DNA from 3 places in the Allobosea sp. 05T433 genome. Region 1 is predicted to be linked to each of the others. Evidence: predicted binding sites of a transcription regulator. Region 1 holds the regulator's gene; each other region holds the start of a gene.
What was found. The regulator PhoB, encoded in region 1, activates phosphate uptake and scavenging genes when phosphate is short. The targets are predictions, from matches to a motif close to TGTCATNNANCTGTCAT.
Positions count from the first base shown of each region.

Region 2: phnD (phosphate/phosphite/phosphonate ABC transporter substrate-binding protein) is a predicted target of PhoB. The motif match lies at 7,686-7,702, and genes of this name have one in related genera.
Region 3: AC1DGP_RS09005 (alpha-D-ribose 1-methylphosphonate 5-triphosphate diphosphatase) is a predicted target of PhoB. The motif match lies at 6,236-6,252, and genes of this name have one in related genera.

Region 1 is NZ_JBFTKS010000009.1:120,774-130,541, reverse strand. It holds gene pstC (phosphate ABC transporter permease subunit PstC) at 1-264, shown strand, start outside; gene pstA (phosphate ABC transporter permease PstA) at 278-1,165, shown strand; gene pstB (phosphate ABC transporter ATP-binding protein PstB) at 1,210-2,010, shown strand; gene phoU (phosphate signaling complex protein PhoU) at 2,059-2,778, shown strand; gene phoB (phosphate regulon transcriptional regulator PhoB) at 2,812-3,510, shown strand; partial or broken gene AC1DGP_RS14840 (YnfA family protein) at 3,630-3,928, opposite strand; gene AC1DGP_RS14835 (TIGR03862 family flavoprotein) at 4,003-5,220, shown strand; gene greA (transcription elongation factor GreA) at 5,230-5,697, opposite strand; gene AC1DGP_RS14825 (DUF1801 domain-containing protein) at 6,260-6,676, shown strand; gene uvrB (excinuclease ABC subunit UvrB) at 6,862-9,519, shown strand; gene nirK (copper-containing nitrite reductase) at 9,698-9,768, shown strand, end outside.
Region 2 is NZ_JBFTKS010000001.1:458,328-468,095, forward strand. It holds gene hisS (histidine--tRNA ligase) at 1-834, shown strand, start outside; gene AC1DGP_RS02115 (ATP phosphoribosyltransferase regulatory subunit) at 1,040-2,152, shown strand; gene hisG (ATP phosphoribosyltransferase) at 2,149-3,123, shown strand; gene AC1DGP_RS02125 (META domain-containing protein) at 3,319-3,801, shown strand; gene AC1DGP_RS02130 (ABC transporter ATP-binding protein/permease) at 3,907-6,006, opposite strand; gene AC1DGP_RS02135 (DoxX family protein) at 6,137-6,523, opposite strand; gene phnD (phosphate/phosphite/phosphonate ABC transporter substrate-binding protein) at 6,707-7,621, opposite strand; gene groL (chaperonin GroEL) at 7,811-9,448, opposite strand; gene groES (co-chaperone GroES) at 9,495-9,768, opposite strand, start outside.
Region 3 is NZ_JBFTKS010000005.1:177,627-187,394, reverse strand. It holds gene ureC (urease subunit alpha) at 1-1,119, shown strand, start outside; gene AC1DGP_RS09040 (ABC transporter substrate-binding protein) at 1,253-2,293, shown strand; gene AC1DGP_RS09035 (putative quinol monooxygenase) at 2,458-2,766, shown strand; gene ureE (urease accessory protein UreE) at 2,793-3,551, shown strand; gene AC1DGP_RS09025 (urease accessory protein UreF) at 3,558-4,235, shown strand; gene ureG (urease accessory protein UreG) at 4,232-4,864, shown strand; gene AC1DGP_RS09015 (HupE/UreJ family protein) at 4,876-5,454, shown strand; gene AC1DGP_RS09010 (ANTAR domain-containing response regulator) at 5,494-6,078, shown strand; gene AC1DGP_RS09005 (alpha-D-ribose 1-methylphosphonate 5-triphosphate diphosphatase) at 6,300-7,442, shown strand; gene uxuA (mannonate dehydratase) at 7,461-8,657, opposite strand; gene AC1DGP_RS08995 (GntR family transcriptional regulator) at 8,711-9,403, opposite strand; gene AC1DGP_RS08990 (ABC transporter substrate-binding protein) at 9,538-9,768, shown strand, end outside.

The DNA.
Region 1 (9,768 bases):
ATCATCGGCGCGATCATGCTCGGTCTTGGCCGCGCGCTTGGCGAGACCATGGCGGTGACCTTCGTCGTCGGCAATGCCAACCGGCTTTCGGCCTCGATCATGGACCCCGGCTCGACCATTGCCTCGCGCATCGCCAACGAATTCAACGAGGCGATGGGCCTGCAGCTCAACGCGCTGATCGCGCTCGGCTGCATCCTCTTCTTCGTCACCTTCGTCGTCCTCGTGATCGCGCGTATCCTTGTCGCGCGCGTCAAGTCCTTCTGAGCGGAGCCTGGCCATGAACAGCGCCGTCACCCCGCCCGCAACGACGCCTCATCAGGTCTGGGGCCGCGTCCGCCCCGCGCGCCGCACCGCGGATCGGGCGATGAAGATCATCGCCACCAGCTTCACCCTTCTCGCCATCTTCGTGCTGTTCTGGATTCTCGGCATGCTGCTCGTGAAGGGGATCGGCGGGCTCTCCGTCGCGACCTTCACCCAGGTGACGCCCGGTCCCGGCAGCGAGGGGGGCGGCCTTGCCAACGCCATTGTCGGCTCGATCGTGCTGACCTTCCTCGGCATCGCCGTGGCGACGCCGGTGGGCGTGCTCGCCGGCACCTACCTTGCCGAATACGGCAAGGGCTCCAAGCTCGCGGACCTGATCCGTTTCATCAACGACATCCTGCTCTCGGCGCCGTCGATCCTGATCGGCCTCTTCGTCTACGTCATCCTGGTCGAGCCATTCCGCGGCTATTCCGGCTGGGCCGGCGGCGTGGCGCTGGGCATCATCGCGATCCCGGTGATCGTGCGCACCACCGAGGACATGCTGCGCCTCGTGCCGAGCTCGTTGCGTGAAGCCGGTGCTGCGCTCGGCGCCCCGCCTTCGGTCGTCATCACCAGCGTGACCTGGCGGGCGGCGAAATCCGGCATGGTCACCGGTATCCTGCTGGCCCTGGCGCGCATCGCCGGCGAGACGGCGCCGCTGATCTTCACTGCGCTGAACAACAATTTCTGGTTCTCGCCCAGCCTCGTCGGCGGCGTCTCCAACCTGCCGGTGACGATCTACCAGTTCGCCTCCGCCCCCTATGAGAACTGGCAGCAACTCGCCTGGGCCGGTTCGCTGATCATCACCGTCTCGATCCTGTGCCTCTCGCTTATCGCCCGCCGTATCGTGCGGGGCGGCAAATGAACGGCCTTAAACCCTCGTCGCGTTCGATCTGAAGGAACAAGTCGATGCTTTCGACGCTGGAACTGAGCCCGCAAGCGCTTGATGCCGAGGCCCCCGTCCGGATCGCGGTCAAGAACCTCGATTTCTACTACGGCGAGCACAAGGCGCTGAAGAACATCAATCTCGACTTCCGGGACCGCCATGTCACGGCCCTGATCGGACCGTCGGGCTGCGGCAAGTCGACCCTGCTGCGCATTTTCAACCGGATCTACTCGCTTTATCCCGAGCAGCGCGCCACCGGCGAGATCCTGCTCGACGGCCGCAACGTCATCAGCAACGATATCGATGTGAACGAGCTGCGCTCGCGCGTCGGCATGGTGTTCCAGAAGCCGACGCCCTTCCCGATGTCGATCTACGACAATGTCGCATTCGGCATCCGCCTCTACGAGAAGCCACCGAAATCCGAGCTCGATGACCGCGTCGAGGGTGCGCTGCGCCGTTCCGCGCTCTGGGACGAGGTCAAGGACAAGCTGAAGACCTCCGGCATGGGCCTGTCCGGCGGCCAGCAGCAGCGCCTCTGCATTGCGCGGACCATTGCCCAGAAGCCGGAAGTCATCCTGTTCGACGAGCCGACCTCGGCGCTCGATCCGATCTCGACCGGCAAGATCGAGGACCTGCTCGAGCAGCTCAAGACCGACTTCACCATCGTCATCGTCACCCACAACATGCAGCAGGCGGCGCGTATCTCGCAGTACACCGCCTTCATGTATCTCGGTGAGGTGATCGAATTCGACGCCACCAACACCATCTTCATGAACCCGCACAAGAAGCAGACGCAGGACTACGTCACCGGCCGCTTCGGCTGAACCGGCGCCCAGCCTTCCAACTGCTTTGCCGACAAAGGATACGCCGCGATGACTGATCACATCGTCCGCTCATATGATGCCGATCTCGAGGGGATCCGCCGCAGCCTGGCCGAGATGGGGGGCATGTCGGAGCGCATGCTCGGCGATTCGACAGTCGCCCTGGTGCGCCGCGACACCGGGCTGGCACAGAAGGTCATCAGCGCCGACCAGCGCCTCGACAATCTGCAGCGCGAGGTAGAGGAGAAGGCGGTGCTCACCATCGCCCGGCGCCAGCCGCTCGCCAACGACCTGCGCGAGCTGATCTCCGCCATCCGCATCGCCGCCGATATCGAGCGTGTCGGCGATCTCGCCAAGAATATCGCCAAGCGCGCGGTCGCCATCTCCGGCCAGTTCCAGCCGCCGTCGCGCGCGGTCGTCGGCCTCGAGCATATGAGCCGCCTGGTTCAGGCCCAGCTCAAGGACGTGCTCGACGCTTACGCCGTCAGCAACGAGCAGAAGGCCATGGAGGTCTGGCGCCGCGACGATGAGATCGACGCGCTCTATACCTCGCTCTTCCGCGAGCTGCTCACCTATATGATGGAAGACCCGCGCAACATCACCTTCTGCACGCATCTCCTGTTCTGCGCCAAGAATGTCGAGCGCATCGGCGACCACACCACCAACATCGCCGAGACGATCCACTATCTCGTCACGGGCGAAGCCTTGGACGCAGCCCGCCCGAAGCTCGACACGACCAATATCCTTCTGGACGCCGCCACCGGTGAGTGACCGGCGCCCGACACCTTTGGGACCGAGTGAGACATGCCTGCACGCATCCTGATCGTTGAGGACGAAGAGCCGCTGACCCTGTTGCTGCGCTACAATCTCGAAGCCGAGGGCTTCGAGGTCGACAGCGTCGCGCGTGGCGACGATGCCGAGCTGCATCTGCGCGATCATACGCCGGACCTCGTGCTGCTCGACTGGATGCTGCCGGGCCTTTCCGGCATCGAGCTCTGCCGGAGGCTGCGGACCCGTCGCGATACCGAGCGGGTGCCGATCATCATGCTCACCGCCCGCGGCGAGGAAACCGAGCGTGTGCGCGGCCTCGCCACCGGGGCCGACGACTATGTCGTCAAGCCGTTCTCGCTGCCCGAGCTGATCGCCCGCATCCAGGCGTTGCTACGCCGCGCCAAGCCGGGTCATGTCGCCGGCCTGTTGGCCGCCGGCGATCTCGAACTCGACCGCACCACCCGCCGTGTCCGCCGCTCAGGCAGCGAGCTGCATCTCGGCCCGACCGAGTTCCGCCTGCTCGAATTCCTGATGCAGGCGCCGGGGCGGGTCTATTCCCGGGCCCAGCTGCTCGACGCGGTCTGGGGCCGCGACGTCTATATCGACGAGCGCACCGTCGACGTCCATGTCGGCCGGCTGCGCAAGGCGATCACTCCTGACAACGCCAAGGACCCGCTGCGGACCGTGCGCGGTGCCGGCTATGCCTTCGACGAGACCTTTGCGCGGAGCTGAGACTTGGATCATCGGGGACTTGGATCATCGGGCCGGATATCGAATCCGCCCGACGATCTAACCGTCTATGGTTGCATCGGCCTTCCCGAAAACCGCAATCCACCTTTCGGGCCGATACCCTAGCGCGGCCCTGCGATAATAATCGCCGCGCCGGCGAGGCAGATCAGCCCACCGATAATGTCCCAGCGGTCGGGGCGAAAGCCTTCCACGGCCCAGAGTAGACGCCGCCATAGGCGGCATAGGCCCGTCCGGCGGCTTCGCTCTCCGCCAGCGTCAGCAGCCAGGCGAACAGGGCGAGCGAAAACAGTCCGGGTACGAGCCACCAGATGGGCTTGTCGAGCCGGAGCCAGCCCCAGAACGCGAAACAGCCGGCGATTTCGAGAATGGCTGCGCCGAAATAGGCGGCGATGGTCGGCATGGTTCGTCCCTGTCGATGGCCTTCGGGGCGGGATTACCCTTGACCGCAGGGCGCGCTGACGGCAAGCCGGACCGATGCCCACACATCACGTCGCCATTATTGGAGCAGGGCCCTCCGGGCTGATCGCGGCCGAGCGCCTTGCGGCAGCCGGGGACACCGTCACGATCTACGATCGCATGCCCTCGCCGGCCCGCAAATTCCTGCTGGCCGGGCGCGGCGGATTGAACCTTACCCATTCCGAACCGCTCGACAGGTTCCTGCCCCGCTATCGCGATGCGCAAGCCTGGCTGGAGCCGGCCATTCGCGCCTTCCCGCCACAATCCCTGCGCGACTGGGCCGATGCGCTCGGGCAGGACACGTTCGTCGGCAGCAGCGGCCGCGTCTTCCCGCGCGCCATGAAGGCCTCGCCCCTGCTGCGGGCATGGCTGCGCCGGCTCGATGGTCTCGGCGTCGCCTTCGCGCCTGGGCAGCGCTGGACCGGCTGGAGCGAAGCGGGAGCTCTGACGTTCCGGAGCCGCGATGGCGCCGATGTCGAGGCGCGGCCCGACGCGACGCTGCTCGCGCTCGGCGGTGCGAGCTGGCCACGGCTGGGTTCGGATGGTGGCTGGGCACCCTTGTTGGCGGCGCGCGGCGTTGCGATCGCGCCGCTGCGCCCGGCCAATGGCGGTTTCACGGTCGATTGGTCCCAGACCATGCGAGAGCGTTTTGCCGGAGTACCGTTGAAGCGCATCGTCCTGAGCTTCGGCGGCCAATCCGTGCCCGGCGAGGCGATGATCGATGCGACGGGTCTGGAAGGCGGCGCGGTCTATGCACTCTCTGCCCCGATTCGCGAGACGATCCTGCGCGAGGGCAGGGCGGTCATCACCATCGATCTGCGGCCCGATCACGAGGCGGCACTGCTGGTCCAGCGCCTCGCGCATCGTCGCAAGGGCGTGACGCTGAGCAATCATCTGCGCAAGGCTGCAGGTCTTGCTCCATCCGCGATTGCGCTGCTGCGCGAAGCGGCGAAGGGGCCACTCCCCGAAGACGCGGAGAGGCTGGCCGCACTGATCAAGGCCGCGCCTCTGGTGCTCACCGGTCTCAGACCGATCGAGCGGGCGATCTCCACCGCCGGTGGCGTCGCCGCGGCCGAGGTCGAGGAAGGCTTCATGCTGAAACGCTTGCCCGGTACCTTTGTCGCAGGCGAGATGCTGGATTGGGAGGCGCCGACCGGCGGCTATCTGCTGCAGGCCTGTTTCGCGACCGGAGTCGCAGCTGCAGCAGGGATTCAGGCCTGGCTCGCGGATAGCTGAACGATCGCCTCAGGAGATCGCGATGATCTCGACCGCCTCAGTGCCGATGCTGACGCTCTCGCCAATGCCCTTGCCCATCAGCGCGCTCGCCAACGGCGCGACATAGGGCAGCGTTCCGTGTGCCGGATCGGCCTCGTCCTCGCCGACCAGCCGCCAGTTCTGCTCGCGCCCATCGGCCCGGCGGATCGTCACTGTCGAGCCGAAGCGGACGATGTCGTGCCTTTCCTGCGCAGGGGCCAGCTTGGCGCTGGCGCGCCGCGCCGCCCAGTAGCGGAACTCGCGCCGCGTCTGAGCGATCTCGGTGCGGTCGCCTCCGGCCAGCGCCGCCGCGTGTTCGTCATGCCAGCGCGCCAGCTGGGCCTCGATCTGTGCGAGCCCCTCAGGCGTCACGAGGTTCGGGTGAGGCGAGACTGGCCGGTCCGGCAGCTCGTCCAGGGTCCCTCTTTCCTCTGCTTCCTTGACGAAGGCGCGAGTCATTCTGGCCTCCTCCTATTGATCTCGGCACATCCGGCGAACCGGACCACAGCTTTCAGTGTTACGTCCTCACGACTGCTTGCGATGCAGCGCCAACCCGATGCTGGACTCTGAAGCGGCGATCACTTGGAGATGGGGATCAGGCACTGCCGAAGACAAGACCCGAACAGTCTACACCCCCGTGTCCGGCCGCACCATCAAGAGCAGAGCCATCGCGCGCTGCCCCTGGCCCCCGATCACGAGCGCAGTCCCGTTCCCAAGGGGGCAGCCGATGCCGGAAGAGCGCCGCGCTTGCGTCGGCCGTCCGTCGCGGCCACCTTGATCCTGAGTTGCGAGACCCGACGGCGATCGTTGCGCGCGCAGGCTTCGATTGACTGACGTATAGCCCAATGATTATGAATGCAGATCAATAGCCAGAGAGTTATGCGTTGTGATCCGTGCAGACACACCGTGCTCTCCAAGACGTTTACCGGCCGGCCCAGCCTCTTCGAGAGGTTGCGCTGCGATCTCGAGCAGACGGTTGGCCCGATCCCAGAAGCGAGAGTTCCGGAGAGAAGGGAAGATCATGAGCCAGAGCGAGTCCCAGAACGAAAACTCCCCGTCTCGGATGATCGACGAGCGGATCACCGAGCTGGGCGACTGGCGAGGCAAGATGCTCTCCCAGCTCCGCGTATGGATCAGGCAAGCCGATCCTGAGGTGGTAGAGGAGTGGAAATGGCGAGGGGTTCCGGTGTGGTCCCACGACGGATTGATCTGCACTGGGGAGACCTACAAGAGCGTCGTCAAAATGACCTTTGCCAAGGGGGCCTCACTCGACGACCCATCGGGCCTCTTCAATTCCAGTCTGGATGGCAACACCAGGCGGGCCATCGACATCCACGAGGGTGAGACGATTGACGAAGGGGCATTGAAGGCTCTCATTCGCGCAGCCGTGACCCTCAACATGTCCGGCGGCTGCGGCAAGACCAAGTCCCGCGGATAAGCCTCGCTCCGTCTCGATATGCGCCGGCGCGCGATGAAAGCCGGACTTGCATCGCGCCCACCCCCGGGACCGCTTCAATCCGGCTTCTCCTGCCACGGTGTACTCCTGTCACCTGCTGTCAGTTATCCGCCTGCTGCGACGGCGTACCCCTCGCGCTCCGCCCGGTTTCGCCCCATATTGCCGCCATGCCGAAAAGCTCCGACACGACCGCCAAGGCTAAGCCTGCAAAAAAGCCCGCCTCCGCGCGCACGCCGAACTCCAAGGCCACCAAGCCCGAGTTGAAGCCGCTCGAGGGCTATCTCGCCGATCTGCTCAATCCCGCGATCAACCGCGGCAGGGCGGTCCCGGGCGGCGCCTCCGGTTTCAGCGACCAGCCGCAGGCCGGTTATGGCGAGCCGCGCCCCGGCGACACCAAGCTGAAGAAAAAGCCGAAGAAAGGCGACGCGGCCTCTGCCTTCGGCGAGGCCGAGGGCGAGACCGCTGCCTCCGTCACCGCGCATTCGCTGCAGCACCTGCTCGAGTCCGGCAGCCCCTTCATCGATCCCGGCAAGCCCTGGACGCCGCATCGCCCGGCCCGCCCGGACAAGTCCGAGGGCGGCATCGCCTTCCGCATGCAGTCGGATTTCGAGCCGGCTGGTGACCAGCCGACCGCGATCGCCGATCTCGTCGACGGCGTCGCACGGCAGGAGCGCGACCAGGTCCTGCTCGGCGTTACCGGCTCCGGCAAGACCTTCACGATGGCCAAGGTGATCGAGGAGACGCAGCGCCCGGCTCTGATCCTCGCCCCGAACAAGACGCTGGCCGCACAGCTCTACGGTGAATTCAAGAGTTTCTTCCCCGACAACGCGGTGGAGTACTTCGTCTCCTACTACGACTACTATCAGCCGGAGGCCTACGTCCCGCGTTCGGACACGTTTATCGAGAAGGAATCCTCGATCAACGAGCAGATCGACCGCATGCGCCACTCGGCCACGCGCTCGCTGCTGGAGCGCGACGACGTCATCATCGTCGCCAGCGTCTCCTGCATCTACGGCATCGGCTCGGTCGAGACCTATACGGCGATGACCTTCGCCATCAAACTCGGCGAGCGCATCGAGCAGCGTCAGCTCATCGCCGATCTCGTCGCCCTGCAATACAAGCGCACGCTTGGCGATTTCGCCCGCGGCACCTTTCGCGTGCGTGGCGATGTCATCGAGCTGTTCCCGGCCCACTATGAGGACCGCGCCTGGCGCATCGGCCTGTTCGGCGACGAGGTCGAAAGCATCTCGGAATTCGATCCGCTCACCGGTCAAAAGACGGCCGACCTCGAATTCGTGAAAGTCTACGGCAATTCGCACTACACCACGCCGCGCCCGACGCTGACCCAGGCTGTCAAGTCGATCAAGGAGGAGCTCAAGGCCCGCCTTGAGGAACTCAATCGCATGGGGCGCTATCTCGAAGCGCAGCGGCTCGACCAGCGTTGCACCTTCGACATAGAGATGATCGAGTCGACCGGTTCGTGCAACGGCATCGAGAACTATTCGCGCTATCTCACCGGCCGAAAGCCGGGCGAGCCGCCGCCGACCCTGTTCGAGTACCTGCCCGACAATGCGCTGGTCTTCACCGATGAGAGCCACGTCACCGTGCCGCAGATCGGCGGCATGTACCGGGGCGACTTCCGCCGCAAGGCGACATTGGCCGAATACGGCTTCCGCCTGCCGTCCTGCATGGATAACCGGCCGCTGCGCTTCGAGGAATGGGACGCGATGCGCCCGCAATCGGTGCATGTCTCGGCGACGCCCGGCGGCTGGGAGATGGACCGCACCGGCGGTGTCTTCACCGAGCAGGTCATCCGTCCAACCGGGCTGATCGACCCTCCGGTCGAGGTCCGCCCCGCCAAGCACCAGGTTGCCGACCTGCTCGACGAGATCAAGGAGGTCACCGAGAAGGGCTACCGCAGCCTCGTCACCGTGCTGACCAAGCGCATGGCCGAGGACCTGACCGAGTACCTCCACGAGAACGGCGTGCGCGTGCGCTACATGCATTCCGACATCGACACGATCGAGCGCATCGAGATTCTGCGCGATCTCCGCCTCGGCGCTTTCGACGTGCTGGTCGGCATCAATCTGCTGCGCGAGGGCCTGGACATCCCGGAATGCGGCTTCGTCGCCATTCTCGACGCCGACAAGGAAGGCTTTCTGCGCTCCGAGACTTCCTTGATCCAGACCATCGGCCGCGCCGCCCGCAATGTCGACGGCAAGGTCATCCTCTATGCCGACCACATCACAGGCTCGATGGAGCGCGCGATGGCGGAGACCAATCGCCGCCGCGAGAAGCAGGAGGCCTATAACCTCGCGAATGGCATCACGCCGCAGACGATCAAGCGCGCCATCGGCGACATCCTCGGCTCGGTCTACGAGCGCGACCATGTCACGGTCGACAAGGGTTTGGTCGATGCGCCGATCGCCGGGCACAACCTCAAGGCCGCCTTGGCCGATCTCGAGAAGCGCATGCGCGAGGCTGCCGCCGATCTCGAATTCGAGACGGCCGCCCGGTTGCGCGACGAGATCAAGCGCCTGCAGGCGACCGAACTCGCCATCTCCGATGACCCGCTCGCCCGCCAGAGCGATGTCGAGGCCTCGGCTGGCAAGTACAAGGGGGAGCGCAGCTACGGCGCGTCGGCGAACCTGCCGACACGGGCGCGCAAACCCACCGATGAGGACATGGGCCCGCATAACTGGGGCGGCGGCGAAGCCAAACCGGTCTCGCGTCCGCGCAAGCCGAACTTGGACGAGATGGGTCCGGTTCCGGAATCGCGGCCGAAGGGCGCGGGGGAACAGGCCAAGCGACGCGGCCGGCGATAGCTGCCCGTAGTGGCTCTGCCCGAGTCCAGCATCTGCCGTTCCCTGCTCCGGGCGCGCCAGCGCCACGGCCAAAGGGCTGCAAGACCTACCGCCCGAATGCTCTTCGACCTTGGTCCGTAGTTCCACGATTGCACCGCCGGTATCCTTTCGAATGAATGGTGCTCAAGGGGGGATGGCCATGGGACAGGCATTCGAGATTGCCGATGGTAAGGCCACCATCTCCCGACGTGCCGCCCTCAGGGGCGCCGC
Region 2 (9,768 bases), on a different contig from region 1:
GGGCTGGGCGCCGAACAGGCCACGCGCGTCCTGTCCATTCTTGATGCCAGGGCTGCGGACAATGCCGCGACCGCGCAGCGTCTCGCAGATGGCTTCGCGTCGACGCCCGTTGGCCATGAAGGGGCCGAGGAACTGCGCATGATGGCGGATCTGATCGCAGCGGCTGGCTATGCCGACCGCGTCGTCATCGATCCTTCCGTGGTGCGCGGCCTCGAATATTACACCGGCCCGGTCTACGAGGTGGAGCTGACCTTCCCGGTCACCAATGACGACGGCCAGGTCGTGCGCTTTGGCTCGGTCGCCGGCGGCGGACGTTATGACGGGCTGGTCGGCCGCTTCCGGCCGGAACCGGTGCCGGCGACGGGTTTCTCGATCGGCGTCTCGCGGCTCTATTCGGCACTGAAGGCGGTGAAGTCGCCATTGGTCGACACGAAGAACGAACTGCCGCTCGTCGTCGTCACCGCCATGGACAACAAGACGCCCGAGCATATGCCGGCCTATCAGGCATTCGTGTCTCAGCTCCGCCAGGCCCGGGACGGGGACGGCAAGCCCTTGCTGCGTGCCGATCTCTATCTCGGCGGCTCCGGCTTCAACGCCCAGATGAAATATGCCGATAAGCGCGGCGCGGTCTGTGCGGTGATCCAGGGCTCCTCCGAGCGCGAGGCCGGCACGATCGTGATCAAGGACCTGATCCTCGGCGCGGAACTCGCCGCCGCCAGCCGCGACGTCAAGGATTCGGCCGAGCACAAAGCGAGGCAGGCCGAGGCCCAGTTCGCCGTGCCGGTGACCGAGCTGGTCGAGGGGGTGAAGCGGGTGCTGAAGCGACACGGCTGATTGAAAGTCATGCTCGCCCTTGTGGCGAGCATCCACGCCTTGAGCGTTCATCGTAGGCAAAGACGTGGATGGTCGGGACTAGCCCGACCATGACGGAAACCGTCGGCAACGAGTCGGTCGCCAAATCCCGCTAACCCAATTCCCTAAAAACCATCGAAAATCCATGACGCGGCTGCTAGGACAGCCGCGCAACAGGAAGCTGCCCTTGTCCGCCACACGCGCCAGCATCGACACCGTGATCGCGCTCCTCGCCGCTGAGGGCTATCAGCGCGCCGAGCCGGCGATTCTGCAGCCGGCCGATGTCTTTCTCGATCTCTCAGGCGAAGATATCCGCCGGCGCATCTTCATGACGCAGGACGCCGATGGCCGCGATTGGTGCCTTCGCCCGGAATATACGATTCCGGTGGCGCTGGATCACATCGCGGCGGGCGTGAGTGCGCCGATGGCCTATGCCTATGCCGGCCCGGTCTTCCGCATGCGCTCGCGTGAGCCGGGTGAATTCGCACAGGCCGGGCTCGAGTCCTTTGGCCGCGAGGATTTTGCCGCAGCCGATGCCGAGATCATGGCACTGACGATCGAGGCGGCGGCGGCGCTTGGCTTGACGCAGCCGCGTGTTCTGATGGGCGACGTCGCACTGCTCGGCGCATTGCTCGATGGTCTGGCCGTGCCGCAGGGGGCGCGCCGCCGGCTGATGCGCGCGGTCGTGCAGGGCAAGGCGGCCGAGGCGGTCGAGGCGCTCGATCCACCGGCAGCCACTGGCGAAACGGCTCATGCGGGACTGCTCAAGGCGCTGGAGGGGCAGGATCCCAAGGCGGCCAAGGCCTTTGTCGAGGATGTATTGTCGATCGCGGGGATCTCGACGGTCGGAGGCCGCTCCGCCGGCGATATCGCCGAACGCTTCCTGGCCCGTGCCGCTGAGCGCGAGAACCCGGTCAATGAGGATGTGAAGGCCGTGCTCGGCCAGGCACTTGCCGTCACGGGTGATCCCGATGCGGCGTCGGCCGCATTGCGGGCCCTTTCCGACCAGGCTTCGCTCGACCTGGGGCAGCAACTCGACGCCTTCGACGAGCGCACCGGCTTCCTTGCGGCGCGCGGTGTCGATGTCGGCCAGATCTCCTTCTCGACCGGCTTCGCCCGCAATCTCGATTATTACACCGGCTTCATCTTCGAGCTGCATGACCTGGGCCGCAGCGACGGCCGGCCCGTTGCCGGAGGTGGCCGCTACGACAACGTGCTCGGTCGCCTCGGTGCGCCTCAGCCGGCCCCGGCAGTCGGCGCCTCGCTTTGGCTCGACCGGCTGACGGGACAAACATCATGAGCGACGCTCCGCTGGTTCTCGCGGTCCCCTCCAAGGGGCGGCTCCAGGAAAACGCCACTGCCTTTTTCGGCCGTGCCGGACTGAAATTCGTGCAGTCGCGTGGCTCGCGCGACTATCGCGGCACGATCGCGGGATTGGATGGCGCGGAAGTCGCGTTCCTCTCGGCTTCGGAGATCGTCTCGCAACTGGCCTCCGGCGCGGCCCATCTCGGGATGACGGGCGAGGACCTCGTGCGCGAGCAGGTGGCCGATGCCGATGCCGCCGTCGAGATGCTGACGCCGCTCGGCTTCGGCCACGCCAATGTCGTGGTCGCCGTGCCGCAGGCCTGGATCGATGTCCGCTGCATGGCCGATCTCGACGATGTCGCGAGCCATATGCGCGCACGCCATGGCCGCAAACTGCGCGTCGCCACCAAATATGTGAACCTGACACGCCGCTTCTTCGCCGAGCACGGGCTTGGCGACTACCGCATCGTCGAAAGCCTGGGCGCGACGGAGGGGGCCCCGGCCGCCGGCTCCGCCGAAATCATCGTCGACATCACGACCACTGGCGCGACGCTGGCCGCCAACGCCCTGAAGATTCTGGACGATGGTGTCATGCTGGCCTCCGAGGCCAATCTCGTCGCCTCGGTGCGGGCGCCGTGGAGCCCGCGCGCACGCGCCGCCGCCAACGCCATTCTCTCGCGCATCGCGGCCGAGGAGGAGGGGCGTTCCGTCCGGGAGATCCGCGCGCGGCTCACCGATGCGAAGCCTGCGGCCATTGAGGAGATGGTGGCGCGACATGGCGCTCGGCTGCCCTTCGGTGCGCATGCCGAGAGCGGTATCCTGGCCATCCATTGCCCGGAGAAGGCGGTCTTCGCACTGGTCGACGATCTGGCCGGCTCCGGCGCTGACGAGATCACCGTCAACGCCCCAGCCTATGTCTTCCGCAAGGCCAATCCCTTGCTGGAGCGCCTGCTGGCGCGCATCTGAGCGACATCTGGCGCCGCCTTGGGCTGAAGCCGGCCCCATTTCCGACGCGATGCCGCGTGACGTTGCTGGCGCTGCCACTCGGCAAAGCAACGTTGTCGCAATGATCGCAGTTGATCCCAACGCGATACGGTTCTAGGCGTTTCCATGAGAGCGGGGCGTGGGCTATCGTCCCGGCCCCGCATAGGTAGAGAAATGATGAATCGACGCCTTGGCTACGCCGCTGTCTTCGCCCTGAGCCTCGCACCCCTGCTGATCGCGTCGCCGGCTTCCGCCCAGCGAAAGGCGATGTCGCCGCGTGATATGCAGAACCAGCCGGAGCAGGCGCCTGCAGCGCCGAAACAGGAAAAAACCTTCCCCCTGGGCGCCTCCTGGACGGCGATTTCGATGAACGGCAAGTCGATCGCCGATCGCAAGGCCACACTGCAGATCGACTCGAACCTGCGTGGCACCGGTTACAGCGGCTGCAACACGTTTTCCGCTGCGGCATACCCGCTGCGCCAGCAGGGGATCGCGGTCGGCCCCATGGCCATCACCAAGCGCTCCTGCGACAAGGGCGCTGCCGAATTCGAGCGGGCCTATCTGGTCGCCTTGCGCGGAGCTCGCAACTGGGACCTCGTCGAGGGCAGGCTGGTGATCAAGACCGCCTCGGGCGAGTTGCGCTTCGACCGCGGCATCTGACGACGGTCAGCCGCCAGCTTCAGTTCTCCTGACGATCCGCCTTTCCCGACACGAAGCGTGATGCGGGAAAGGCAGACGAGCGCCCGGCTACGGGCGCTCGTTGATTCACGACTGAACGACTGGCTCACGAACCATCGCGCGGGGACTGTGCGTTCCATCCGCGTTCGGCTGCATGACGACGATTTCGTCGTGCATCTCCCGCAATGTCGAGCGATGCCCAATCGAGACAATCTTCGTCTGCGGCAGTGTCCGGTCGATGAGGTCGTAGATCTCTCCTTCCAGCTTCTCGTCGAGCGAGGCGGTGGCCTCGTCAAGGAAGAGCCAGTCGGGCTTGGCCAGCAAGGCGCGCGCGACGGCGAGGCGCTGCTGCTCACCGCCTGACAAGCGCTGGGCCCAGAGGTCGACATCGTCGAGCCGGTCGATCAGGTGGGCGAGCTTGACCTGGGTCATCGCCGTCGCGATGTCGGCATCGGTATAGGTGTCGTCGAGCGCCGGGTAGGACATGGCCGCGCGCAAGGTCCCCTGCGGCAGGTAGGGGCGCTGCGGCAGCAGCATGATCCGCGCACTGGCGGGAACCCCGACCTTGCCTTCCCCGAAGGGCCAGATGCCGGCTATGGCGCGGAACAGCGTCGATTTTCCCGATCCTGACGGTCCGATCACCAGTGTCGAGCGCGCAGTGCCGAGATCGAGCCCGTCGATCCGCACGATCGGCGTGCCGTTCGGCAGCGTCAGTGTCGCGCCGTCGATATGGACCTCGTTCCCGGGGAGTTCGGTCTGGTGGATGCCCTTCTCGCCGGCCGTGGCGGCTTGCGCCTGCCCGATCGCCGCCTCGAAAGTGGTCAGGCGGTTGATCGAGGCCAGATAGGAGGCGATGGCCTGATAGCTGTTGATGAAGAACGACATCGCCGTCTGGACACGATCGAAGGCCGAGGCAACCTGCGTCATGATGCCGAGCGTGATGATGCCCGTGAAGTAATGCGGTGCGAGCAGCACATAGGGCACGACCACATTCGCCTGATTATAGGACAGGGTGAAGCTGGTCAGCTTCACCCGGCTCCAGACCAGTCGATAGAAGTTCGAGACGATGTCGCCGAAGCGCTGGCTCAGATGCCGCTGTTCGGAGGCTTCGCCGCGCATCAGCGCGATCTGCTCGGAATATTCACGCAGACGCGCCAGCGAGAAGCGGAAGTTCGCCTCCCGGCGTTCCTGCTCGAATTCGAGCCCGATCAGGGGCTTGCCGATGAGATGCGTGATCCAGGTCGCCGCGATCGCGTAGATCAGCGCCATCCACAGCAGGAAGCCCGGGATGATGATCTCGGTGCCCGGAATGGTGATCGGAACGGGAATCGACCAGAGGATGATCGAGAACGAGACGAGTGTCGAAATCTGCGACAGCAGCGGCAGGGCGAAGTTGTAGGTCTGATTGACGAAGGCGCGGGTATCTTCCGCGATACGCTGGTCAGGGTTGTCGGCAGTGCCCGCCAGCGAGATCCGGTAATGAGTGGCGTTGCCGAGCCAGCTCTTGCTGTATTTTTCCGCCATCCAGCGCCGCCAGCGGATCAGCAGCGTGTAGTTGGCGAACATCTCGATCAGGTTCGAGACCACCGAGATGGCGGCCCAGACACTGAAGACATAGATCAGCTGATACCAGAATGACGGCGCATCCTTCTCCTGGATCGCGTTGTAGAAATCGCGATTGAAGAAGCTCAGACGCAGCGAGATGCCGACCTGCGCTTGATTCAGGATCACCAGAAAGATCAGCAGGATGACGCCGAGGCGCCCGAGCTGGATCTGATAGGTGCCGAACGGCCAAAGGTACGCCGTCGTCGTCTCGGTCGAGGAAAAATAGGGCGATGCCAGGCGCGAGATGCGCTGGATCATCGGAATGAAGGAGATCGCATAGATCAGGATGCCGAAGACGGCGACTGTCGTGGCGAGGCTGGCAGGGGGAGCGATCGCGGCCCAATCGGCAGGCCAGTAGCCAAGCTGCGCGAGCACCGAGCCGGCCCCGAAGACGACGTACTCAACACCGAAAATCCCGGAAAAGATCTTCAGGAAGAAGCTGGTCTCGGTCGAGCGATAGGTGGCGAGTGCGAGCAGCACACCCACGGCGCCCATACCGAGCATGCCGCCGCTGCCGCTCTGCTGCCCCGCCACGAGCGCGATGGCGGCGAGAGCAGCGACAAAGAAACTCAAAAGACGCATCAGGTCTTCCTTACCGGGGAACTCGCGCCAGCGTCGGCGCATGCGGATAATATCTTCTAGCCGACCGGATCAGACAAAAAAGCCCGGCTCAAGGCCGGGCGTGTCGATTTCAGCGATTTGTGATGCGACGTCAGCCGCGATCGAGCGACAGCCGGCCGGGCCCCGCGGCGAACAGCACAAGGAAGCCGCCGACGACGGAGAGGTTCTTCATGAAGAGGAGCTGCTGCATCGGCTGGGCCCAGTTCAGGTGGAACAGCAGCGTCGCAGCCAGCGTGAAACCGGCAAGGGCAAGTGCTGCAAGACGCGTCTTCCAGCCGAGAACGACCATCAGGCCGCCCAGAAGCTCGACCGCGATCACGAGAGGCAGCAGAATGGCGGGCACGCCAGCCGAGGCCATGTACTGCTGTGTACCGGCATAGCCGCTGATCTTGGAGTAGCCAGCGAGCACGAACATCAGGGCAAGCAGGATGCGGCCGACGAGCTTGGCGCCGTCGGCAAGGGCGGGCGAGTTCAGCATGGAGCAGACCTTCGCAAGAGAGTGCCACAGAGCGCGGCGGAATGCCGCAGCTTGCGGGAATAGGGCTTACAACCAAAGTCGATGCAAGAGCCGGTCCGGCCCGCGGAACCAATTCCCGGCTTCCATCGGCGACTTCATTGTTGAAAACGCCTTTCGTGCCGCCTTGCGGCGGCAGATCGCCGCTCAGCCTGCGGGCTTCTGCTTGCGCCGGGCTTCAAGCTCCTCCGTCACCGCGATGATATCGAGATAGTCCTCGTGTTTCGCCGGGGCGTAAGCGGAAACCTGACCGTCGGTGTAGACCTTCCAGACCTCGGGTGCCTCCGCCTTCATCGCCATCATCGCAGCGACGAAGGCATCCTTCAGTCCCTGGGGCAGGTTGGCCCGTGTCGAGAACGGGCTGGAGGGGATCAGGGGCGAGGTCCAGATCACGCGTGTCGCGCCTGCCGGAATCATGTTGCGCGCGGTGAGGCGCTGGACGACGCCGGAGGTCTCGTTGACCTGATAGGTCGCCACCCCGTCGAACTGGCCGCGCACCAGCGCCAGGACGGAGTTGTCGTGGCCGCCGGAGAAGACGGTGCCGCCGAAATGGTTCTGCGGATCAAAGCCCTGTTTGCGCAGGAAATAGGACGGGAAGGCGAAGCCCGACGTCGAGTTCGGATCGGCGAAGGCGAAGTTCTTGCCCTTCAGATCCGCAACCGACTTGTAGGGGCTGTCGGCACGAACGACGATGACCGAGTAATAGCCTTCCTGGCCGTTGTTATCGATGTCGCGGAACAGAGGCTGCAGCTTGTCGCCGAGGACACGCCGGCCGAGCGAGTAGACCGCGGGCCCGAAGCGGGCGAACTCGAGCTGGTCGGCCCGCAGTGCCTCGACGAGGCCGGCATAGTCGCTGACCCGATAGAGTTTCACGGGAACGCCGAGCTTGCCTGTGAGATAGTCGATCACCGGCTGGTTGCGGGCGATCGCGCCCGCCTCATGTTCTGCCGACGAGACGCCGAAGCGGATTTCCTTGATGCTCTGGCGCCAGTCGCTCTGGGCCAGCGCGGGAAGGCAGGTGAGGGCGCCAAGGCCGGCAATCATGGTGCGACGTGTGAGCATATCTGGCCCCTGAAACAGTGAGCGTCATTTGCTCAGCGGGACGCGACGGCGCGATTACGGCGGGATGGCGGTTGCGTGACGCGTCGGGCCGCTGTCGCGCACCGAGGCAGAGCCAGGGGCTGGCAGATATGAAAAAGGCCCGGCTTGCGCCGGGCCTCCGTCGTATTCGCGAGAAGCGATGGACTTCGATCAGAAGTCCATGCCGCCCATGCCGCCGCCGCCCGGCATAGCCGGCATGGCGTCCTTCTTCGGCAGCTCGGCGATCATCGCCTCGGTGGTGATCAGCAGGCCGGCGACCGAAGCCGCGTCCTGGATCGCCGTGCGCACGACCTTGGTCGGGTCGATGATGCCGGCCTTGACCAGATCGCCGTACTCGCCGGTCTGGGCATTGTAGCCGTAGGCGTAGTCCTTCGACTCGAGCAGCTTGCCGACCACGACAGCGCCGTCATCGCCAGCGTTGTCGACGATCTGCTTGGCCGGGGCCATGATCGCCTTGCGGACGATCTCGACGCCGGTCTTCTGGTCGTCGTTCTGGGTCTTGATCGACTTGACGGTCTGGAGCGCGCGCAGGAGCGCCACGCCACCACCCGGCAGGATGCCTTCTTCGACCGCAGCGCGGGTCGCGTTCAGGGCATCGTCGACGCGGTCCTTCTTCTCCTTGACTTCGACTTCGGTCGCGCCGCCGACGCGGATCACCGCGACGCCGCCAGCGAGCTTGGCCAGACGCTCCTGGAGCTTCTCGCGATCGTAGTCAGACGAGGTCTCCTCGATCTGCGCCTTGATCTGCGCAACGCGGCCCTCGATGTCCTTCTTCTTGCCGGCGCCGTCGATGATCGTGGTGTTCTCCTTCTCGATACGCACCTTCTTGGCGCGGCCGAGCATGTRGAGCGTCACGGTCTCGAGCTTGATGCCGAGGTCTTCCGAGATCAGCTGACCGGCGGTCAGGATCGAGATGTCCTCGAGCATGGCCTTGCGGCGATCGCCGAAGCCCGGAGCCTTGACGGCCGCGACCTTCAGGCCGCCACGGAGCTTGTTGACGACGAGGGTGGCGAGAGCCTCACCTTCCACGTCCTCGGCGATGATCAGCAGCGGCTTGCCGGTCTGAACGACGGCCTCGAGGATCGGCAGCATCGCCTGGAGCGACGACAGCTTCTTCTCGAAAACGAGGATGTAGGGGTCCTCGAGCTCGYCYACCATCTTCTCGGCATTGGTGATGAAGTAGGGCGAGAGATAGCCACGGTCGAACTGCATGCCTTCGACGACATCAAGCTCGGTCTCGGCGGTCTTGGCCTCCTCGACGGTGATGACACCCTCGTTGCCGACCTTCTGCATCGCGGTGGCGATCATCTTGCCGACCGARTCGTCGCCGTTGGCCGAGATGGTGCCGACCTGCGCGACTTCCGCGTTSGAKGTGACCTTCTTCGAGTTCTTCTTCAGGTCCGTGACGATGGCTTCGACCGCGAGGTCGATGCCGCGCTTCAGGTCCATCGGGTTCATGCCGGCGGCAACCGACTTCAGGCCTTCGCGCATGATCGCGGCGGCGAGCACGGTGGCCGTCGTGGTGCCGTCACCGGCGGCGTCYTTCTGCTTCGAGGCSACTTCGCGCACCAGCTGGGCGCCCATGTTCTCGAACTTGTCGGCGAGCTCGATCTCCTTGGCGACGGTGACGCCGTCCTTGGTGATGCGGGGAGCGCCGAACGACTTGTCGATCACGACGTTGCGGCCCTTGGGACCGAGCGTGACCTTGACGGCGTTGTTGAGGATTTCGACGCCGCGCAGCATCCGGTCGCGCGCGTCGGTGGAGAACTTGACGTCTTTAGCAGCCATGCGAGCTACTCCTTAATGAAAACGGGGAATGGAGGTCGCGTGGCGTTCAGCCGACGACGCCCATGATGTCGGATTCCTTCATGATCAGGAGATCCTGGCCATCGATCTTGACCTCGGTGCCCGACCACTTGCCGAAGAGGACGCGATCGCCCTTCTTGACGTCCAGGGCAACGAGCTTGCCGGCTTCGTCGCGGGCGCCAGGGCCGACGGCGACGACTTCACCCTCTTGGGGCTTTTCCTTGGCGGTTTCGGGGATGATGATGCCACCCTTGGTCTTCTCTTCGCCATCAAGGCGACGGACCACGACGCGGTCATGCAGC
Region 3 (9,768 bases), on a different contig from region 1:
AATGCCGCGCTGCCGGGCGCGTTGACGGAGATGATCGAGGCCGGCGCCTGCGCGCTGAAGCTGCATGAAGACTGGGGTACGACACCGGCCGCGATCGACAACTGCCTCTCCGTCGCCGACGACTACGACATCCAGGTGATGATCCACACCGACACGCTGAACGAGAGCGGTTTCGTCGAGGACACGATCGCGGCCTTCAAGGGCCGCACCATCCACGCCTTCCACACCGAGGGGGCCGGCGGCGGCCATGCGCCCGACATCATGAAGGTGGCGGGCCTGCCCAATGTGCTGCCGTCGTCGACCAATCCGACGCGGCCCTTCACGGTCAACACGCTCGACGAGCATCTCGACATGCTCATGGTCTGCCATCACCTCTCGCCCTCTATCCCCGAGGATCTCGCCTTCGCCGAAAGCCGCATCCGCAAGGAGACGATCGCGGCCGAGGACATCCTGCACGATCTCGGCGCGCTCTCGATGATGTCCTCGGATAGCCAGGCCATGGGGCGCATCGGCGAGGTCGTGACCCGGACCTGGCAGACCGCGCACAAGATGAAGGTGCAGCGCGGTCCGCTGCCACAGGACGCCGGCACCGGCGCCGATAATTTCCGCGCCAAGCGCTATGTCGCGAAATACACGATCAATCCGGCGATCGCGCATGGCATCTCGCGCCATATCGGCTCGATCGAGATCGGCAAGCTAGCCGATCTCGTGCTCTGGTCGCCGGCCTTCTTCGGCGCCAAGCCCGATCTCGTCCTCAAGGGTGGCATGATCGCGGCTGCGCCCATGGGCGATCCCAACGCATCGATTCCGACGCCGCAGCCGGTGCATTACCGCCCGATGTTCGGCGCCTTCGGCAAGGCCGTGACCACGACATCGCTGGTCTTCGTCTCGCAGGCCGCGCTGGCGAGTGGCCTCAAGTCCCGCCTCGGTACGGACAAGGAGATGGTCGCGGTCGAGAACACGCGTGGCGGCATCTCCAAGAAGAGCATGATCCACAACGACGCGACGCCCGACATCCGGATTGATCCGGAAACCTATGCGGTGGTGGCGGATGGCGAGTTGCTGGTTTGCGAACCTGCCAGCGAGCTGCCGCTGGCGCAGCGCTATTTCCTGTTCTGAGCGATTGAGTGGCGCCCGGGGCTGTGGACCGCATGGGCGCGCGCCGCTTCCGTATTGACTAGCCCGCTCGCGCATCCTTTCTTCGTCGGCAAATGAATTTGTCAGGCAGACAAGTTTGCCAGGGAGAGAGCTCGTGTCCGGTTTCCGTTTCGCTCGCCAGGCGTCGTTCTGGCTCGCCAGCGCTGCGCTTCTGGCCTCCTATCAGCCCGCTGCGGCGCAGGGGCAGGTCACAGTCTATTGCTCGATTCTCGAAGAACAGTGTCGTGAGGGCGCGACGATGTTCGAGCGCGCCACCGGCATCAAGGTCTCGATGGTGCGCAAGAGCACGGGCGAGGTCTATGCGCAGGTCAAGGCGGAAGCCTCCAATCCGCGTGGCGATGTCTGGTGGGGCGGCCCCGGTGAGCCGCATCTGCAGGCGGCGGAGGAGGGGCTGCTCGACGAGTATCGTTCGCCCAAGCTCGCCGAGCTGCATGATTGGGCACAGCGCCATGCCGAGCAGTCGAAATTCCGCACCTCCGGCATTTATCTCGGCGCGCTTGGCGTCGGCTACAACACCGAGATGCTGAAGAAGAAGGGCCTGCCCGAGCCGAAATGCTGGGCAGACCTGCTCGACCCGGCCTATCGCGACGAGGTCCAGATTGCCGACCCGAGCTCGTCCGGCACGGCTTACGTCTTCCTCGCGACCACCGTGCAGCGCCTCGGCGAGGAGAAGGGCTTCGACTATCTCAAGGCCCTGCACAAGAACATCAATCAGTACACCAAGTCCGGCATTGCACCGGTCAAGGCGACGGCGCTGGGCGAGACGGCGATCGGCATCGCCTTCATCCACGACATGCTGACGCAGAAGCTGCAGGGGGCGCCGATCCAGACCGTCGCGCCCTGCGAAGGCACGGGCTACGAGACCGGCTCGGTTTCGATCATCAAGGGCGGCAGGAATGCCGAGGCGGCGCGCCGTTTCATCGATTTCACGCTCTCGCCCGAGGCGCAGAACATCAACGCCAAGCTCAAGATCAACTCGATCCCGTCGAACAGGAGCGCCGAACTCTCTCCCGACGCGCCAAAGTTCTCGGAGATCAAGCTGATCGACTACGATACACCGCGCTGGGGCAGTCCGGCCGAACGCTCGCGCCTGTTGAAGAAGTTCGACACCGAGGTGAAGGCGCGGCCACGGTAAGGGCGGCGAAATCCGGCTCCTCGCCTTCGCAAGCGCATCCCACGCATCCGGACCCTCTGCGCCATTCTGCTGCAGAGGGCGCGGCGGCTGCATCCAGCCCGCCGAAACGTGCGTATTCTCTCTGGGCGGGTGAAGCGCCCTCAGGCACGAGAGGAGAACGCGGTATGTCGGATCCGGTTATCGTCATTGCGCGGGCGCGCATCCGCCCGGAAACCCGCGCAGCCTTTGTCGCTGCGGCGCAAGACTGTATCGCCGCGACACGTCGCGAACATGGCTGTCTCGCCTATGACATGCATGAGAGCATTACGGAGCCCGGGTATTTCGTGTCGGTGGAGAGCTGGGAGCAGCGCGAGCATATCGACCGCCACCTGCAGCAGCCGCATCTTCAGGCGTTCCTCGAGATCGCGGGGGCTTGCGTCACGACGCCTCCGGTGATCGAAGTGGTCGAGCCGCGATCGGTCGATCGCCTCTGATCCATTTCGTTGTCACGGGTACCATCATGCTGCGCGCCACCTCCGTCGTCCGCAAGGCCGCGGTCAAGCAGGACAAGGTCGTCGAGACCCTGACGCTCGACCACGAGGACCGCAATCGCCGCCGCATCGCGCTGAAAGGCGATGGCGGGCGCGAGATCCTGCTCGATCTCGACAAACCGACGGTTCTGAACGATGGCGATGCCGTGAAACTCGAAGACGGCGGCCTGGTCCTGGTCAGGGCCGCTGCGCAGAGCCTGCTCGAAGTGCGGGCCGAGAACCCGCTGCGGCTGATGCGCGTCGCCTGGCATATCGGCAACCGGCACACGCCCGCGGAGATCACGGCGGACGCCATCTATATCGAGAACGACCACGTCCTCGCCGAGATGGTCCGTGGCCAGGGCTGCGCCATGAGCGTGGTCGAACGTCCGTTCCAGCCTGAGCGCGGCGCCTATGATCACGGTCACGCCCACGACCATGAACGCGGTCATGATCACGATCACGCGCATGACGCATCCTGCGGCTGCGGGCACGATCACGGCCACGGTCATCACGAGAAGGGGCACGCTCACGCCGGCCATGATCATGCTCACGATCACCATGGCCACGACCACCACGAGAACAAGCGTGATGATCACGCGAACCATGCCCACGCCCATGCGCATGCCCACGGTGCGGATTGCGGCTGTGGCCACGACCACGGCCATGGCGATCATGATCACAAGCATGACGACGGCCACCATCATGGCGCCGAACACGCGCACAAGGGTCACAAGCACGACCATTGAGGGCTGATGTCGCACGTCCATCTGCGGTTGATGGTCTGGCTTTCGCCGTCCTTCCCGGTCGGCGCTTTTGCCTATTCGCATGGGCTGGAATGGGCCTTCGAGGCCGGCGACCTCACCAATGCCGACACGCTTCGCGATTGGCTCGAGGCGCTCGTCGGCCACGGCTCCCTCCATAACGACCTCGTCCTGTTCACGTGCGCCTACAACGCCCTCGGGGCTGAGGACGGCGCGGCGCTGAGCGAGGTGGCGGAGCTGGCCCTGGCGCTGGCGAACTCCGCGGAGCGGCGGCTGGAAACGGTGACGCAGGGCAATGCGTTCGTCGCGGCCGTTCGCGCCGCCTGGCCCTGCGCGGCATTTGATCGGCTCCGCGCTGCCTGGGAGGGCGACGTCGCCTATCCCATTGCGGTCGCGTCCGCCGCCAGCGGCCATGACGTGCCGCTGCGCCCGGCCCTGGAAGCTTACAGCCTCGCCTTCGTCGCCAATCTGGTTTCGGCCTCGGTCAGGCTCGGCGTCATCGGACAGACCGACGGGCAGAGGATTACGGCTGGGCTGGTGCCGTCCTTGCATGCGGCTGCCACGCGCGCGGAAACCGCGACGCTCGCTGATCTCGGCGGCTGCGCGCTGCGCTCGGACCTTGCGTCCCTGCGCCACGAAACCCAGTATTCGAGGCTGTTCCGCTCATGACCCGCTCTCCCCACGGCCCCTTGCGCGTCGGCATCGGCGGCCCGGTCGGTTCCGGCAAGACCGCCCTGATGGAGGTGCTCTGCAAGCGCATGCGCGATCGTTACGATCTCTGCGCCATCACCAATGACATCTACACCAAGGAGGATGCGCGTCTCCTGACCGTCGCAGGGGCTCTGCCCGAGGAGCGCATCATGGGCGTCGAGACCGGCGGCTGCCCGCATACCGCGATCCGCGAGGATTGTTCGATCAACCTCGCCGCGGTCGACGAAATGCGCGGCAAATTTCCCGCGCTCGACCTGATCCTGATCGAGTCCGGCGGAGATAATCTGGCGGCGACCTTCTCGCCCGAACTCGCCGATCTGACGATCTACGTGATCGATGTCGCAGCCGGCGAGAAGATCCCGCGCAAGGGCGGCCCGGGCATCACCCGCTCGGACCTGCTCGTCATCAACAAGACCGATCTCGCTCCGCATGTTGGCGCGGATCTTGCTGTGATGGACCGGGACTCAAGAACCATGCGGGGCAAGCGACCCTTCGTCTTCACCAATACGCGGGAGGGCGAGGGCGTCGATGCGGTGGTGGATTTCATCGAGACCGTGGGCGGCCTGAAGGCGATCGCCCCGGGATAGAGGAGGCGAACATGCTGACGCGGTTGACGGGCGCCCTGGCGTCGCTCGTGACGATGATGGCGGCACCCGCCCTTGCCCATACCGGAGTGGGCTCCGTAGATGGTCTCGTTCACGGGCTGCAGCATCCGCTCACCGGGTTGGATCATGCGCTGGCGATGATCGCGGTCGGCCTCTGGGCCGGGCTCGTCGGTGGCAGGGCGCGCATCGCCTACCCCGTCACCTTCGTTTCGGCCATGGCGCTGGCCGGGCTCTGGGCGATGTCCGGCGGACCGCTTCCAGGCGCGGAGGTCGGTATCGCCTTTTCCATCGTCATCCTCGGGCTTGCCATCGCACTCAATCTCGCGCCGCCGCTCGCTGCCGGCGCCCTTGCCTGCGGGATCTTCGCGATCTTCCACGGCTTTGCCCATGGCGCCGAGATGCCGGAGGATGCCAGCGGTGTGAGCTATGCGATCGGCTTTGTGATCGCGACATCTGCCCTGCATGGAGTAGGCTTGCTTCTTGCGGGCCAGCTTGCGGTGCGGATGCCGCAGCTTGCCCGCATCGCCGGTGGTGGTTTCATTCTGGCAGGTGTCGCAATCCTGTCGGGCTGAGGACGGGCCTTATCCTCACTGCGTTAGGCGTCGTGGCTCATGACACCTGCGTTGAAAATTCTGATCGTCGACGCCAACCCGGTCCGGGCTGCCATTCTCGACGAGGGCTTGCGCGAGGCGGGCTTTACCGATCTCGTCCAAATCGGTGCGACAAACGGGCAAGTCACTAGCGTTGAGTCACATGACCCCGATGTAGTCGTGATCGATCTCGCGAGCCCCGACCATCATGCGCTGGCTGAGGCATTTTTGGTCAGCCAGCGCCCGAAGCGGCCGGTCACCCTGTTCGTCGAGCCGCCGGATCCGKCCTTGATCGAGGCGGCCGTCGAGGCAGGGGTCGCGGTCTATGCCGTCGACGGGCTGAACCGGGCGGCGCTCAAGCCGATCCTCCAGGCCTGCATCAGTCGCTTCGACGCTGCCTCGAAGCTGCGCGAGGGGCTGGACGAGGTGCGGTCGCAGCGCGACGACCGCGCGCTGATCGATCATGCCAAGGGGATCGTCATGCGCCTCAAAGGGCTCCCCGAAGCGGAGGCCTATGCCCTGATGCGCCGCACCGCGATGAACGAGAAGCGCAAGCTGGTCGACATCGCCCGTTCCATCATCACCGCGACCGAGGTCTTGAAATGATCCTGGGCCGGAGCGTCACCGTCCTGCGCCTCGCCGATGCCGCCGCTTGCTGATCGCAGTGGACGATGCCGGCTTTGCGGAAGGCCGCCCGGTCGATGACGTTGTCGCCGGTCTCGGTGCGTTGAACAAGGCCGGACGCCATCCTGACCGGCCCGCTTGTCATTCTGCCGTCATGCTGACCCGTCAAGCGCGCCCTCCCAGGGGCTGCGGCGGAGGCGGGCGTGTCACTTCATATCACGGGCGGAACAGTTCTGACCGCCGCGCTCACCCGTGCCGATCTCGTCACCGATGGATCGTCCATCGCTGCGCTCGATGCGTCTCCTCCTGCCGGCGCCTTGCGCCTGGACGCCACCGGCCTGCTCGTCCTGCCGGGCATGGTCGATTGTCATGGTGATGCCTTCGAGCGGCACATCATGCCGCGACCGCGCGTGTCGTTCGATATCGATCTCGCTCTGCGCGATGCCGATCGCGCCATGCTGAGCTGCGGTATCACCACGGCCTTCCACGGCGTCACCTGGTCCTGGGAACCCGGCCTGCGCGGAGCCGGTAATGCGCGGCGCCTGGTCGAGGCGATTGCACGGCTCGGGCCGGAACTTGGGGCCGATACCCGATTTCATTTGCGCCACGAGACCTTCAACCTCGATGCCGAGGCCGAGATTATCGAGTGGCTGCAGGCGGGGCGCGTCGGAGTGCTGGCCTTCAACGACCATACCGGCGGGATCCTCAAGGAGACGACCCGGCCGGACAAGGTCGCCAAGATGGTCGAGCGCACCGGCCTCTCACATGCCGACTTCATGGCCCTGGCGCAGAACGCCCATGACCGCGGCGACGACGTGCCGGAATCGGTCGCGCGGCTGGCGAAGGCCTCGCTGGCCGCCGGCATTCCGACGCTCTCGCATGACGACATGAGCCCGGACATGCGGCGTTGGTATCGCTCGCTCGGCGTGACCGTGGCGGAGTTCCCGATGGATGAGGCGACGGCGCGCGAGGCGGTCGCGCATGACGAGGCGACGGTGTTCGGCGCGCCCAATGTCGTACGCGGCGGTTCGCATACCGGCTGCCCGGCCGCCGAGGATATGGTCGGCAAGCGGCTCTGCACCATTCTGGCGTCGGATTACTATTATCCGGCGCTGCTGCTGGCGCCCTTCATGCTGGCGCGCAACGGCACGGCGAGCTTTCCCGAGGCCTGGAGGCTGGTTTCCGAGGCCCCGGCGGAAGCCCTTGGCCTGGCCGATCGCGGCGTCATTGCGCCGGGCAGGCGGGCGGATCTGATCATCGTCGAGGATGCGCCGCAGCCGCGCGTCGTTGCGACGATTGCTGGCGGCAAGCTGGTGCAGCTCGCCGATCAGCGTCTTCTGGCCTAAGTAGCGTCCCTGGCCTGATCAGGCGTCGTAGCCGCGCAGGCTGGTCAGGGTGGCCATCACGCCGCGCAGCTCCGCGAGGCCGCGCAGGCGGCCGACGGCCGGATAGCCCGGGAAGCTGCCCTTGCCGATATCGTCGAGCAGTTCATGGCCGTGATCGGGCCGCATCGGGATGCGCCAATGGCGCCAGCCGGCGGCCTTGCGGCGCTGCTCCTCGACCATCAGCACATCGACCAGCGCCACCATGTCGGTGTCGCCGCCGAGATGCTCTGCCTCCATGAAGGAGCCGTCCGGATCCTTGGCGACATTGCGCAGATGCGCGAACCAGATCCGGTCGGCGAAGCGCCGGGCGATTCCGGGCACGTCGTTCCCTGGGTTGGCCCCCAGCGAGCCCGAGCACAGCGTCAGGCCATTGGACGGGGTATCGACCGCACTGAGTATGAAGGCGATGTCGCTCTCGTCCGAGCAGATGCGCGGCAGGCCGAAGAGTGGGCGCGGCGGATCGTCGGGGTGAATGCACATGCGAATCCCGACCTCTTCCGCAGTCGGGATCACCGCCTCGAGGAACCGCTTCAGATTGGCGCGCAACCCGTCATGGCTCATCTCATGATAGCGCGCGAGCATGCGCTTCAGGCCGGGCACGTCATAGCGATCATAGGCGCCGGGCAGCCCGGCCATGATATTGGCGAGCAGACGGGCGCGATCGGCCTCGGTCGAGCGCTCGAACCAGGCCTTGGCCCGGTCCATCACCTCGGCAGAGTGGCCGTCGGCGGCGCCAGGTCGCTCCAGCATGAAATGGTCGAAGGCGACATATTCATGCAGGTTGAAGCGCAGCGCCGTGCCGCCGCCGGGCAGGGGGCAGGCGAGTTCGGTCCGGGTCCAGTCGAGAACCGGCATGAAGTTGTAGCAGACCACCTCGATGCCGCAGGCGGCGAGATTGCGCAGCGACTGGCGGTAGTTGACGAAGATCGGCTCGAGATCGCCTTCGCCGATCTTGACGCTTTCATGGATCGGCAGGCTCTCGACCACGGACCAGCGCAGGCCGAGGCTCTTGTCCTTTTCGATGATCGCCTTGCGCGCCTCGATCTCCTCGACGCTCCAGACGACGCCATAGGGAATCTGATGCAGCGCGTTGACGATGCCTTGCGCGCCCGCCTGCCGTGCCTGGGCGAGCGTCACCACATCGTCCGGCCCGAACCAGCGCCAAGTTTGTTCCATCGTCGCGTTCCTTCCTTGTCGTTTCTTGTCGTGATGCAGAGAATGCGGCCGGCTCAGGCCTTGCGGATCGGGGTGTTGGCGACGAAGGCGTCAACATGATTGCGCGCGATCGCCTCGATGGCGTCGAACACCGTGCGCAGATGCGCCCGCATTGCCGTCTCGGCGCCGAGCACGTCGCCGGCGCTGACCTTCGCGGCGATCTCGCGATGCTGGTCCATGATCATGCCGGGCCAGGACGCGGCCTCGAGCGACAGGCAGCGCACGCGGTCAAGCTGCGCCTTGACGCCTTCGATCAGGCCCCAGACCGAGGGGTGGCCCGATAGCCGCGAGAGCTCGGCATGGAAGGCCTCGTCAGCACGGAAGAAATTAACGCGATCGCCCACTGCGAGCGCCTGTTCCTGCTGGGTGATCAGCCGTTCCAGCGCGGCGCGCCCGGCATCGTCGATCCGCTGCGCGGCCAGCGTGACAGTGCGGCATTCCAAGGTTTCGCGCACGAACTGGCTGTCATAGACTGCCGCCAGATCGATCGGCGCGACGAAGGTGCCGACCTGCGGCACGACCACCAGGAAACCTTCGTCGACCAGTCGCTTGAAGGCCTCGCGCACGGGCGTGCGGCTGACCCCGAACTGGACGGCCATCCGCGCTTCCGACATCGCCTCGCCCGGCAGGAGCACCGCGTTGAGGACGTCGTCCCGCAAGGCGCGGTGAATCTGGTCTGTGCTTTGTCGTGCCGCTGCGCTGCCCATTGCCAAGCTCTGGTCCACTAGTATACTAGGATACCGGGCAATCCGAGGCGGCGTCAACGTGAACTTCGCCGAGGCTGATGCCGAAAGGTGTCTAAGAATCCAAAAGCGGTAAATCCGTACCGAAGGGAGAAGTCATGGTCCAGGACAGCATCAATCGGCGCACATTTCTCGGCGGCGTCGCAGGTCTCGCCGGTGCCGCGGCCTATGCGCCGGGCGCCTTCGCGCAGCAGCTCAAGCTGCCGACCTCGCCGGTCGCGCTTTCCGTCGTCGATGTCGCCGGCAATCTGGCGCTGACGCAGAAGGCCATTGAGAATTACCGCAAGGCCAAGCCGAACCTGGTCTCGCGCATCACCTTCACCAAGGCG